Regions from separate parts of the Cytobacillus oceanisediminis genome, predicted to be linked through region 1. Evidence: a T-box and tRNA genes for the amino acid it is inferred to sense, from the RefSeq annotation. Region 1 holds a T-box; the other regions hold tRNA genes.
The links. The T-box of region 1 lies ahead of ileS (isoleucine--tRNA ligase). A T-box ahead of a tRNA ligase gene usually reads a tRNA of that ligase, here a tRNA-Ile.

Region 1 (4,686 bases):
AGTATTTGGGATATTGTCATCTGCAATTTATTATTACTCGTGGGCACTGATTATTTATATTTTGCTGTCCTGGTTCCCTAATGCCAGGGAATCAGCTTTTGGGCAGTTTCTTGCAAGGATTTGTGAACCGTACCTTGAGCCTTTCCGCAAAATCATTCCTCCGCTTGGAATGATTGATATTTCTCCAATTGTGGCTATCTTAGTTTTGAGATTTGCCACTGGAGGTTTGCAGCAGCTTTTTTATTGGATTTCATAAGATTACAAACAGGGCTATCAAAATGGCCCTTTTTTATTTGCCTAAAATGGAGGTTCACTTAAATATGACCATTTATCAGCACTTCCGGCCGGAAGAAAAAGAATTTATTGATCAGGTTCTTAACTGGAAGGACCTTGTGGAAAATACATATGCACCAAAGCTTACTGATTTTCTTGATCCAAGGGAGCAGCAAATCCTTAAAAGCGTCATAGGACAGCATTCCGGAATCTTATTTGCTTTATTTGGCGGAACTCCAGATGCTGAGAGAAAGAGAGCCCTGATATTTCCGGATTACTATGAAAGCGATGAGGATGATTTTCAAATTCGGCTCTTTGAACTGGAATATCCAAAAAAGTTTGTAACCATTGAACACCCGCAAGTCCTGGGCAGTCTAATGTCTTTGGGGCTAAAAAGAGGGAAGTTCGGTGATATCCTTTTTGAAGATGACAGAATCCAGTTTTTTGCAGCACAAGAAATTGAAGATTACATCAGCCTGCAGCTGCAGTCAATTGGCAGAGCTTCCGTGTCGCTGAAAAAACAGCCCTTTTCAGAGGCAATCCAATCAGCAGAAGTGTGGAAAGAAAGCTCTATCACCTCTTCATCCTTGAGATTGGACACAGTCATCTCAGCCATCTACAATATCTCCAGGCAAAAATCCCAGCTATATATACAGCAGGGACTAGTAAAAATCAATTGGACGCAAATTGAAAACCCTTCATTTGAATGCCAGCAAAGCGACATCATCTCAGTCAGGGGACATGGCCGTTCCAAAATCATAGAAATAGATGGGAAAACAAAGAAAGACAAATGGAGGATTATTGCTGGGAGGCAGAGATAGCTATTTATTTTTTATAAAATTGAAGGAATTTGAAACAACCTGTCGAATAAATAATCAAAAGGCAACGGAGTCTGCTATAATTAAATGGAACCAGCAGGCTCAAATCAATTTACATAAGATCAACAGACCTGGGAGGTGGCACACATGCCATTAACACCGTTAGATATTCATAACAAGGAATTCAGTAAAGGATTCCGCGGTTATGACGAAGATGAAGTGAACGAATTCCTTGACCAGATCATAAAGGACTACGAAATCCTGATCAGGGAAAAAAAAGAGCTTGAAGAAAAGCTCAATGATACGAACGAACGCATTGGCCACTTTACCACAATTGAAGAAACACTTAATAAATCTATTGTGGTTGCACAGGAAGCAGCAGAGGAAGTAAAGCGCAATGCCCATAAAGAAGCGAAGCTAATCATTAAAGAAGCTGAAAAGAATGCTGACAGAATTGTGAACGAATCCCTATCCAAAGCGAGAAAAATCGCGCTGGATATTGAAGATTTAAAGAAACAGTCCAAAGTATTCCGGACACGTTTCAAAATGCTTGTTGAAGCACAGCTGGATATGCTGAACAACGATGATTGGGATCATTTAATGGAATATAAGCTGGATTCCACTGAACTTAAATCATTAAGAGAAGAAGAATCACTGGCTTGACGAATGCTGGAAATATCGCATATAATTTTAAAACAAAGTAAAATACGATGTTTATCAACAATGAGAGGGACAGTACAGTCTTTTCAGGAGCTTATGTACAGAATGGCATACTCACTCTGTAAGCGAGCCGGGGATGGTGGAAGCCCGGGTATAAGCAAAAGCTGGAAAATCACCCTTGAGTTCCTTGCCGAACGTACAACCATCAGTAGGCCAAGGCGGATCATTCACGTTAAGAATTCTTTGAGCGGATGAAATTTAATCATATTTCATCTACAAGGGTGGTACCGCGGGAGAATATAACCTTCTCGTCCCTTTTTGGGATGAGAAGGTTTTTTGTATTTAACTGTGGTTTTTCTCAGCTCTCATTGGCTATCATGGTATTTAATGAGTTATAAACAGGAGGCAAAGGAATGGATTACAAAGAAAGTTTATTAATGCCAAAAACCGAATTCCCAATGCGCGGCAATCTTCCAAAGCGCGAACCTGAAATTCAGGCAAAATGGGAAGAGATGAATATTTATGAAAAGGTCCAGGAACGGACAGCAGGCCGTCCGATGTTTGTTCTGCATGATGGTCCTCCATATGCAAATGGCGACATCCACATCGGCCATGCGCTGAACAAAATCTTAAAGGATTTCATCGTACGTTCTAAGTCGATGACTGGCTATAATGCTCCATATGTTCCTGGCTGGGATACACATGGTCTGCCAATTGAGCAAGCGTTGACAAACAAAGGCGTAAAGCGTAAAGAAATGAGTGTTGCGGAGTTCCGCAAGCTTTGTGAAGAGTATGCATATGAGCAGATTGACAGCCAGCGCGGTCAATTTAAGCGCTTAGGCGTCCGCGGTGACTGGGAGAATCCTTACATCACTCTAAAGCCTGAGTACGAAGCCCAGCAAATTAAAGTATTTGGGGAAATGGCGAAAAAAGGCTATATCTATAAAGGCAAAAAGCCTGTTTATTGGTCTCCGTCATCTGAATCTGCTCTGGCTGAAGCTGAAATTGAATACAAAGATAAGCGTTCGCCATCCATCTATGTAGCATTTAAAGTGAAGGATGGTAAAAATGTATTGGATCAAGACACTCATATTGTCATCTGGACTACAACTCCATGGACCATTCCGGCAAACCTCGGAATTTCAGTTCATCCGGACCTTACCTATAGTGTAGTTGAGGCAAACGGCAAAAAATTTATGGTTGCTGAAGATTTATTGGCTGCTGTGGCTAAAGAGTTTGAATGGGAAGATTATAAAGTTGTCCAATCGGTAAAAGGGACCGACCTTGAGAATGTAGTTGCCGAGCATCCCCTGTATGGCCGTGATTCCCTTGTCATGCTGGGTGAGCATGTAACAACTGATGCTGGTACTGGATGTGTTCATACTGCTCCTGGCCATGGAGAAGACGATTTCCATGTCGGCATGAAGTACGGGTTAGACGTATTATGCCCGGTTGATGATAAAGGAAACATGACTAGTGAAGCTCCTGGCTTTGAAGGTTTATTCTATGATGCAGCCAATAAGCCAATTACTGAAAAACTAGAGGAAGCTGGCGCTTTATTAAAACTTACTTTTATTACTCACTCTTATCCGCATGACTGGAGAACGAAAAAGCCAGTTATATTCCGTGCTACTGCCCAATGGTTTGCATCCATTAAAGATTTCCGCAATGAACTTTTGGAAGCTGTTAAGGAAACAAATTGGTATCCTGCATGGGGTGAGACCAGACTATTTAACATGGTCCGGGACCGCGGTGATTGGTGTATCTCCCGCCAGCGTGTATGGGGCGTGCCAATTCCTGTCTTTTATGCGGAAAATGGGGAAGAGATTATCACAGATGAAACCATTGAACATGTATCAAATCTTTTCCGTGAACATGGTTCGAACATCTGGTTCGAGAGAGAAGCGAAAGAACTGCTGCCTGAAGGATTTACACATCCGGGAAGCCCGAAAGGGCAGTTTACAAAAGAAACGGATATCATGGACGTTTGGTTCGATTCCGGTTCTTCCCATCAGGCAGTTCTTCTAGAGCGCGACGATTTACAGCGTCCTGCAGATTTATACCTTGAAGGCTCTGATCAATACCGAGGCTGGTTTAACTCTTCACTTTCAACTTCAGTAGCAGTAACAGGAAAAGCACCTTATAAAGGTGTGCTGAGCCACGGATTCACACTTGATGGCGAAGGAAGAAAAATGAGTAAATCCATCGGTAACGTAGTTGTTCCGGCAAAAGTCATGAACCAGCTTGGTGCTGACATTCTGCGTTTATGGGTGGCGTCAGTTGATTATCAGGCTGATGTCCGGGTATCTGATGCTATTCTTAAGCAGGTTGCAGAAGTATATAGAAAGATCCGCAATACGTTCCGCTTTTTGCTTGGAAATCTGGATGATTTTAACCCGGCAACAGACTCGGTTTCATTTGAAAACCTGCGAGAAGTTGACCAGTTTATGCTGGTTAAGCTGAATAAACTGATCAAGAATGTTCGCGAGTCTTATGATCGCTATGAATTTGCCAGCATCTACCATGCTGTCAATAATTTCTGTACATTGGACCTTAGTGCATTCTATCTTGATTTTGCAAAAGATGTCCTTTACATTGAAGCGAGAGATAATGCAGAACGCCGTGCTATTCAAACTGTTCTATATGAGAGCCTCATTGCCCTGACAAAACTTGTTGCACCTATCCTTTCCCATACTTCAGATGAAGTTTGGAGCTTTATTCCGAATGTGAAGGAAGTAAGTGTACAATTGACGGATATGCCTGAATATCAAGAGCTTCCAAACGCGAAGCAGCTGGAAGAAAAGTGGACTGCATTCATGAAGCTTCGCAATGATGTTCTTAAAGCATTGGAAGAAGCGCGTAATGAAAAGGTGATCGGCAAATCTCTGACTGCTAAAGTAACCCTTTATGTAAACGATCAAGCTAAGAGCCTTCT
Region 2 (4,686 bases), 1.7 Mb from region 1:
TGCTTGGACGCGCTAATCCAGCGCGCTTACCCTATCCTCCTGCGTCCCCCCATTGCTCAAACGGTAAAGAGGTGGTACAGGAATATCAACCTGTTGTCCATCGCCTACGCTTTTCAGCCTCGGCTTAGGTCCCGACTAACCCTGAGCGGACGAGCCTTCCTCAGGAAACCTTAGGCATTCGGTGGATGGGATTCTCACCCATCTTTCGCTACTCATACCGGCATTCTCACTTCTAAGCGCTCCACCAGTCCTTGCGGTCTGGCTTCAACGCCCTTAGAACGCTCTCCTACCACTGACATCGTAAGATGTCAATCCACAGCTTCGGTGATACGTTTAGCCCCGGTACATTTTCGGCGCGGAGTCACTCGACCAGTGAGCTATTACGCACTCTTTAAATGGTGGCTGCTTCTAAGCCAACATCCTGGTTGTCTAAGCAACTCCACATCCTTTTCCACTTAACGTATACTTTGGGACCTTAGCTGGTGGTCTGGGCTGTTTCCCTCTTGACTACGGATCTTATCACTCGCAGTCTGACTCCCATGGATAAGTCTTTGGCATTCGGAGTTTGTCTGAATTCGGTAACCCGATGGGGGCCCCTAGTCCAAACAGTGCTCTACCTCCAAGACTCTTACTACATGAGGCTAGCCCTAAAGCTATTTCGGAGAGAACCAGCTATCTCCAAGTTCGATTGGAATTTCTCCGCTACCCACACCTCATCCCCGCACTTTTCAACGTGCGTGGGTTCGGGCCTCCATCCAGTGTTACCTGGACTTCACCCTGGACATGGGTAGATCACCTGGTTTCGGGTCTACGACCACATACTCATTCGCCCTATTCAGACTCGCTTTCGCTCCGTCTCTTCAACTTAACCTCGCATGTAATCGTAACTCGCCGGTTCATTCTACAAAGGCACGCTATCACCCATTAACGGGCTCTAACTACTTGTAGGCACACGGTTTCAGGATCTCTTTCACTCCCCTTCCGGGTGCTTTTCACCTTTCCTCACGGTACTGGTTCACTATCGGTCACTAGGAGTATTTAGCCTTGGGAGATGGTCCTCCTGCTTCCGACGGGATTTCTCGTGTCCCGCCGTACTCAGGATCCACTCTGGAGGAACGAAGTTTCAACTACAGGGCTTTTACCTTCTCTGGCCGGCCTTTCCAGACCTGTTCATTTACCTCGTTCCTTTGTAACTCCGTGTAGAGTGTCCTAACCCCAGGAGGCAAGCCTCCTGGTTTGGGCTAATCCGTTTCGCTCGCTACTCAGGGAATCGCGTTTGCTTTCTCTTCCTCCGGGTACTTAGATGTTTCAGTTCCCCGGGTCTGCCTTCAATACCCTATGTATTCAGGTAAAGATCCTATCCCATTACGGATAGGGGGTTTCCCCATTCGGAAATCTCCGGATCAAAGCTTACTTACAGCTCCCCGAAGCATATCGGTGTTAGTACCGTCCTTCATCGGCTCCTAGTGCCAAGGCATTCACCGTGCGCCCTTTCTAACTTAACCTACTTCGGCCAATGATAAACGGCGAATCTCTGCGTCAGCTCCGTCATTGTGCTCCTCACGTACTCTCGTATGCTCCGGTGCTCGTTCGGTCGCTTCCTTGATCTTCTTGCTTCTCATTGCCCTCATGGTTTGTGCTCTTACTTATTTTTAAATAAGAGAAAAAAACTAAGATGGCGATTACTCGGTTATTGCTTCTTCATTAACATTATCTAGTTTTCAAGGAACAAAAAATAACGAATGGAATCGTTATGGTTGGTGGAGCCTAGCGGGATCGAACCGCTGACCTCCTGCGTGCAAAGCAGGCGCTCTCCCAGCTGAGCTAAGGCCCCATTATATGAGATGGTGGGCCTAAATGGACTCGAACCATCGACCTCACGCTTATCAGGCGTGCGCTCTAACCAGCTGAGCTATAGGCCCACATAATAGGATTCGAAAAATGATAAGCTGCATATCTCTGCGTCAGCTCTCTCACTGCGCTCCTCACGTACCTCAGTACGCTCCGGTGCTCGTTCAGTCGCTTCCTTGATCTATTTGCTTCTCATTTCTCTCATTTTTTTAAAAGTAAGTTAGAGGATTTAATCTCTCAAAACTAAACGAACAAAACGCGTCACGTTTCATGTAAATATCCTTAGAAAGGAGGTGATCCAGCCGCACCTTCCGATACGGCTACCTTGTTACGACTTCACCCCAATCATCTGTCCCACCTTAGGCGGCTGGCTCCAAAAGGTTACCCCACCGACTTCGGGTGTTACAAACTCTCGTGGTGTGACGGGCGGTGTGTACAAGGCCCGGGAACGTATTCACCGCGGCATGCTGATCCGCGATTACTAGCGATTCCGGCTTCATGCAGGCGAGTTGCAGCCTGCAATCCGAACTGAGAATGGTTTTATGGGATTCGCTTAACCTCGCGGTCTCGACCCTTTGTACCATCCATTGTAGCACGTGTGTAGCCCAGGTCATAAGGGGCATGATGATTTGACGTCATCCCCACCTTCCTCCGGTTTGTCACCGGCAGTCACCTTAGAGTGCCCAACTGAATGCTGGCAACTAAGATCAAGGGTTGCGCTCGTTGCGGGACTTAACCCAACATCTCACGACACGAGCTGACGACAACCATGCACCACCTGTCATCCTGTCCCCGAAGGAACGCCCTATCTCTAGGGTTGTCAGGAGATGTCAAGACCTGGTAAGGTTCTTCGCGTTGCTTCGAATTAAACCACATGCTCCACCGCTTGTGCGGGCCCCGTCAATTCCTTTGAGTTTCAGCCTTGTACTCCCCAGGCGGAGTGCTTAATGCGTTTGTCGCAGACTAAAGGGCGGAAACCCTCTAACACTTAGCACTCATCGTTTACGGCGTGGACTACCAGGGTATCTAATCCTGTTTGCTCCCCACGCTTTCGCGCCTCAGCGTCAGTTACAGACCAAAGAGTCGCCTTCGCCACTGGTGTTCCTCCACATCTCTACGCATTTCACCGCTACACGTGGAATTCCACTCTTCTCTTCTGCACTCAAGTTCCCCAGTTTCCAATGACCCTCCCCGGTTGAGCCGGGGGCTTTCACATCAGACTTAAGGAACCGCCTGCGCGCGCTTTACGCCCAATAATTCCGGACAACGCTTGCCACCTACGTATTACCGCGGCTGCTGGCACGTAGTTAGCCGTGGCTTTCTGGTTAGGTACCGTCAAGGTACCGGCAGTTACTCCGGTACTTGTTCTTCCCTAACAACAGAGTTTTACGATCCGAAAACCTTCATCACTCACGCGGCGTTGCTCCGTCAGACTTTCGTCCATTGCGGAAGATTCCCTACTGCTGCCTCCCGTAGGAGTCTGGGCCGTGTCTCAGTCCCAGTGTGGCCGATCACCCTCTCAGGTCGGCTACGCATCGTCGCCTTGGTGAGCCGTTACCTCACCAACTAGCTAATGCGCCGCGGGCCCATCTGTAAGTGATAGCCGAAACCATCTTTCAGCTTTCCCTCATGTGAGGGAAAGAATTATCCGGTATTAGCCCCGGTTTCCCGGAGTTATCCCAGTCTTACAGGCAGGTTGCCCACGTGTTACTCACCCGTCCGCCGCTGACTTCAGGGAGCAAGCTCCCATCAGTCCGCTCGACTTGCATGTATTAGGCACGCCGCCAGCGTTCGTCCTGAGCCAGGATCAAACTCTCCATATAAGAGTTGATTAAGCTCATAAGTTGTCTTTTCAAAAAAGACTAAAGAATTAACGTTGACGTTTTTGTTCGTTCAGTTTTCAAAGATCAATCCGCCGCTCAGAAGCGACTTTATTAATATATCATTCTCACGATTCAATGTCAACATCTTTTTTAAGATGTTTTTTCATTGCGTCGTGGTGACGACCTTTAATATATTATCACCAGCAATATTAAATGTCAACAGAATCACTAAAAAAATTTAATAAATAAAAACAGCCGCTTCGAACGGCTGTCCAATTACATAATCCATGTCTGTATGGCAACAAGCGCAAACAATCCAGGAATGCCTAGAAATCCGGAAATGGCCGAAGTGGCAAGGTTTATGGGAACATGTATGCCAACCTGATTGCCAAATGCATTTAAGAAAAATAAAAAGAGGGCTCCTATGATCAGTTTAATGGCTCCCTGCCCTATGAACCTTACTGGTTTTAATGGGGCTCCTATAAATAGAAGCAATAAGATTAACCCTCCTAAAATGGAGATTACTGCAATAGGGTCCAAAAGAAAAATCCTCCTCTCAGGAAACTTGTACTACTAATTTATGATTAGCGCGTACAAAAAAGACCTTAGAGAAGGACAAGTATTTTGTAATGATTGATTTTCTTTCCTTAACGGGAACAAACTACATTCTGACTCTTACATTTCTCTTTTTAGCTTCCCTGAATAGAAAAAAGTATTTCGCTTCGGCCAGCTTGGCCTGGCTGATTGCCTCCGGGGATGGATCAAAGCTTTTTTCCACCAGCGATTTCTGGTTGTTCCAATCTGTTTTCAATCTGTTCAGCTGCTCCAGAAGTTTCTCATCAAACTCGCTGCGAAGCCATTTTTTCCTGCGAAAAAACATATATTCCGCCTCCGTGCTTAAACTTCTCTTCTTCCCTCTAACGCTTTTGAGAGCGTTACTTCATCCGCGTATTCCAGGTCTCCGCCTACCGGAAGGCCATGGGCGATCCGGGTAGCCTTTATGCCGGACGGC
Region 3 (4,686 bases), 1.7 Mb from region 1:
CCATGCGGAACCACCGGATCACTAAGCCCGACTTTCGTCCCTGCTCGACTTGTAGGTCTCGCAGTCAAGCTCCCTTGTGCCTTTACACTCTGCGAATGATTTCCAACCATTCTGAGGGAACCTTTGGGCGCCTCCGTTACTTTTTAGGAGGCGACCGCCCCAGTCAAACTGCCCACCTGACACTGTCTCCCGCCCCGATAAGGGGCGCGGGTTAGAATTTCAATACAGCCAGGGTAGTATCCCACCGACGCCTCCACCGAAGCTGGCGCTCCGGCTTCTCAGGCTCCTACCTATCCTGTACAAGCTGTACCAAAATTCAATATCAGGCTACAGTAAAGCTCCACGGGGTCTTTCCGTCCTGTCGCGGGTAACCTGCATCTTCACAGGTACTATAATTTCACCGAGTCTCTCGTTGAGACAGTGCCCAGATCGTTACGCCTTTCGTGCGGGTCGGAACTTACCCGACAAGGAATTTCGCTACCTTAGGACCGTTATAGTTACGGCCGCCGTTTACTGGGGCTTCGATTCAAAGCTTCGCTTGCGCTAACCTCTCCTCTTAACCTTCCAGCACCGGGCAGGCGTCAGCCCCTATACTTCGCCTTGCGGCTTCGCAGAGACCTGTGTTTTTGCTAAACAGTCGCCTGGGCCTATTCACTGCTCATCAGGGCTATGCACCTAATGAGCACCCCTTCTCCCGAAGTTACGGGGTCATTTTGCCGAGTTCCTTAACGAGAGTTCTCTCGCTCACCTTAGGATTCTCTCCTCGCCTACCTGTGTCGGTTTGCGGTACGGGCACCTTTTCCCTCGCTAGAGGCTTTTCTTGGCAGTGTGGAATCAGGAACTTCGGTACTAAATTTCCTCGCCGTCACAGCTCAGCCTGTGTGGTAACGGATTTGCCTCGTTACCGGCCTAACTGCTTGGACGCGCTAATCCAGCAGCGCGCTTACCCTATCCTCCTGCGTCCCCCCATTGCTCAAACGGTAAAGAGGTGGTACAGGAATATCAACCTGTTGTCCATCGCCTACGCTTTTCAGCCTCGGCTTAGGTCCCGACTAACCCTGAGCGGACGAGCCTTCCTCAGGAAACCTTAGGCATTCGGTGGATGGGATTCTCACCCATCTTTCGCTACTCATACCGGCATTCTCACTTCTAAGCGCTCCACCAGTCCTTGCGGTCTGGCTTCAACGCCCTTAGAACGCTCTCCTACCACTGACATCGTAAGATGTCAATCCACAGCTTCGGTGATACGTTTAGCCCCGGTACATTTTCGGCGCGGAGTCACTCGACCAGTGAGCTATTACGCACTCTTTAAATGGTGGCTGCTTCTAAGCCAACATCCTGGTTGTCTAAGCAACTCCACATCCTTTTCCACTTAACGTATACTTTGGGACCTTAGCTGGTGGTCTGGGCTGTTTCCTCTTGACTACGGATCTTATCACTCGCAGTCTGACTCCCATGGATAAGTCTTTGGCATTCGGAGTTTGTCTGAATTCGGTAACCCGATGGGGGCCCCTAGTCCAAACAGTGCTCTACCTCCAAGACTCTTACTACATGAGGCTAGCCCTAAAGCTATTTCGGAGAGAACCAGCTATCTCCAAGTTCGATTGGAATTTCTCCGCTACCACACCTCATCCCCGCACTTTTCAACGTGCGTGGGTTCGGGCCTCCATCCAGTGTTACCTGGACTTCACCCTGGACATGGGTAGATCACCTGGTTTCGGGTCTACGACCACATACTCATTCGCCCTATTCAGACTCGCTTTCGCGCTCCGTCTCTTCAACTTAACCTCGCATGTAATCGTAACTCGCCGGTTCATTCTACAAAGGCACGCTATCACCCATTAACGGGCTCTAACTACTTGTAGGCACACGGTTTCAGGATCTCTTTCACTCCCCTTCCGGGTTTTTCCCTCACGGTACTGGTTCACTATCGGTCACTAGGGAGTATTTAGCCTTGGGAGATGGTCCTCCTGCTTCCGACGGGATTTCTCGTGTCCCGCCGTACTCAGGATCCACTCTGGAGGAACGAAGTTTCAACTACAGGGCTTTTACCTTCTCTGGCCGGCCTTTCCAGACCTGTTCATTTACCTCGTTCCTTTGTAACTCCGTGTAGAGTGTCCTACAACCCCAGGAGGCAAGCCTCCTGGTTTGGGCTAATCCGTTTCGCTGCTACTCAGGGAATCGCGTTTGCTTTCTCTTCCTCCGGGTACTTAGATGTTTCAGTTCCCGGGTCTGCCTTCAATACCCTATGTATTCAGGTAAAGATCCTATCCCATTACGGATAGGGGTTTCCATTCGGAAATCTCCGGATCAAAGCTTACTTACAGCTCCCGAAGCATATCGGTGTTAGTACCGTCCTTCATCGGCTCCTAGTGCCAAGGCATTCACCGTGCGCCCTTTCTAACTTAACCTACTTCGGCCAATGATAAACGGCGAATCTCTGCGTCAGCTCCGTCATTGTGCTCCTCACGTACTCGTATGCTCCGGTGCTCGTTCGGTCGCTTCCTTGATCTTCTTGCTTCTCATTGCCCTCATGGTTTGTGCTCTTACTTATTTTTAAATAAGAGAAAAAAACTAAGATGGCGATTACTCGGTTATTGCTTCTTCATTAACATTATCTAGTTTTCAAGGAACAAAAAATAACGAATGGAATCGTTATGGTTGGTGGAGCCTAGCGGGATCGAACCGCTGACCTCCTGCGTGCAAAGCAGGCGCTCTCCCAGCTGAGCTAAGGCCCCATTATATGAGATGGTGGGCCTAAATGGACTCGAACCATCGACCTCACGCTTATCAGGCGTGCGCTCTAACCAGCTGAGCTATAGGCCCACATAATAGGTAAAGTATTAAAATATGAGAGATTGAACTCTCAAAACTGAACGAACAAAACGCGTCACGTTTCATGTAAATATCCTTAGAAAGGAGGTGATCCAGCCGCACCTTCCGATACGGCTACCTTGTTACGACTTCACCCCAATCATCTGTCCCACCTTAGGCGGCTGGCTCCAAAAGGTTACCCCACCGACTTCGGGTGTTACAAACTCGTGGTGTGACGGGCGGTGTGTACAAGGCCGGGAACGTATTCACCGCAGATGCTGATCCGCGATTACTAGCGATTCCGGCTTCATGCAGGCGAGTTGCGACCTGCAATCCGAACTGAGAATGGTTTTATGGGATTCGCTTAACCTCGCGGTCTCGCCTTTGTACCATCCATTGTAGCACGTGTGTAGCCCAGGTCATAAGGGGCATGATGATTTGACGTCATCCCCACCTTCCTCCGGTTTGTCACCGGCAGTCACCTTAGAGTGCCCAACTGAATGCTGGCAACTAAGATCAAGGGTTGCGCTCGTTGGGACTTAACCCAACATCTCACGACACGAGCTGACGACAACCATGCACCACCTGTCATCCTGTCCCCGAAGGAACGCCCTATCTCTAGGGTTGTCAGGAGATGTCAAGACCTGGTAAGGTTCTTCGCGTTGCTTCGAATTAAACCACATGCTCCACCGCTTGTGCGGGCCCCGTCAATTCCTTTGAGTTTCAGCCTTGCTACGTACTCCCAGGCGGAGTGCTTAATGCGTTTGTCGCAGACTAAAGGGCGGAAACCTCTAACACTTAGCACTCATCGTTTACGGCGTGGACTACCAGGGTATCTAATCCTGTTTGCTCCCACGCTTTCGCGCCTCAGCGTCAGTTACAGACCAAAGAGTCGCCTTCGCCACTGGTGTTCCTCCACATCTCTACGCATTTCACCGCTACACGTGGAATTCCACTCTTCTCTTCTGCACTCAAGTTCCCCAGTTTCCAATGACCCTCCCGGTTGAGCCGGGGCTTTCACATCAGACTTAAGGAACCGCCTGCGCGCGCTTTACGCCCAATAATTCCGGACAACGCTTGCCACCTACGTATTACCGCGTGCTGGCACGTAGTTAGCCGTGGCTTTCTGGTTAGGTACCGTCAAGGTACCGGCAGTTACCCGGTACTTGTTCTTCCCTAACAACAGAGTTTTACGATCCGAAAACCTTCATCACTCACGCGCGTTGCTCCGTCAGACTTTCGTCCATTGCGGAAGATTCCCTACTCGCCTCCCGTAGGAGTCTGGGCCGTGTCTCAGTCCCAGTGTGGCCGATCACCCTCTCAGGTCGGCTACGCATCGTCGCCTTGGTGAGCCGTTACCTCACCAACTAGCTAATGCGCCGCGGGCCCATCTGTAAGTGATAGCCGGAACCATCTTTCAGCTTTCCCTCATGTGAGGGAAAGAATTATCCGGTATTAGCCCCGGTTTCCCGGAGTTATCCCAGTCTTACAGGCAGGTTGCCCACGTGTTACTCACCCGTCCGCCGCTGACTTCAGGGAGCAAGCTCCCATCAGTCCGCTCGACTTGCATGTATTAGGCACGCCGCCAGCGTTCGTCCTGAGCCAGGATCAAACTCTCCATATAAGAGTTGATTAAGCTCATAAGTTGTCTTTTCAAAAAAGACTAAAGATTAACGTTGACGTTTTTGTTCGTTCAGTTTTCAAAGATCAATCGGTCGCTTGAGGCGACTTAATTAATATATCATTTCTGATAATCAATGTCAACAAGTTTTTTTATCTCATCAAATGATGATGTTCATCTCTTGCTGACTTGAATAAGTATACCAGCTCTTATCTATTAATTGCAAGCACTTTTTAATAGATTCTATATCT

Region 2: it encodes a tRNA-Ile, which carries the amino acid that the T-box ahead of ileS (isoleucine--tRNA ligase) is inferred to sense. The anticodon was not compared.
Region 3: it encodes a tRNA-Ile, which carries the amino acid that the T-box ahead of ileS (isoleucine--tRNA ligase) is inferred to sense. The anticodon was not compared.

Annotation. Positions count from the first base shown of each region.
Region 1 covers NZ_CP065511.1:1,980,386-1,985,071, forward strand. The annotation lists gene IRB79_RS10215 (YggT family protein) at 1-256, shown strand, start outside; gene IRB79_RS10220 (YlmH family RNA-binding protein) at 321-1,094, shown strand; gene IRB79_RS10225 (DivIVA domain-containing protein) at 1,239-1,754, shown strand; T-box leader at 1,806-2,070, shown strand; gene ileS (isoleucine--tRNA ligase) at 2,165-4,686, shown strand, end outside.
Region 2 covers NZ_CP065511.1:278,486-283,171, reverse strand. The annotation lists rRNA gene IRB79_RS01405 (23S ribosomal RNA) at 1-1,505, opposite strand, end outside; gene IRB79_RS27980 (hypothetical protein) at 1,500-1,631, opposite strand; tRNA gene IRB79_RS01400 (tRNA-Ala) at 1,759-1,834, opposite strand; tRNA gene IRB79_RS01395 (tRNA-Ile) at 1,846-1,922, opposite strand; rRNA gene IRB79_RS01390 (16S ribosomal RNA) at 2,138-3,674, opposite strand; gene IRB79_RS01385 (pro-sigmaK processing inhibitor BofA family protein) at 3,951-4,214, opposite strand; gene IRB79_RS01380 (YaaL family protein) at 4,336-4,554, opposite strand; gene recR (recombination mediator RecR) at 4,572-4,686, opposite strand, start outside.
Region 3 covers NZ_CP065511.1:257,640-262,325, reverse strand. The annotation lists rRNA gene IRB79_RS01285 (23S ribosomal RNA) at 1-2,411, opposite strand, end outside; tRNA gene IRB79_RS01280 (tRNA-Ala) at 2,663-2,738, opposite strand; tRNA gene IRB79_RS01275 (tRNA-Ile) at 2,750-2,826, opposite strand; rRNA gene IRB79_RS01270 (16S ribosomal RNA) at 2,916-4,438, opposite strand.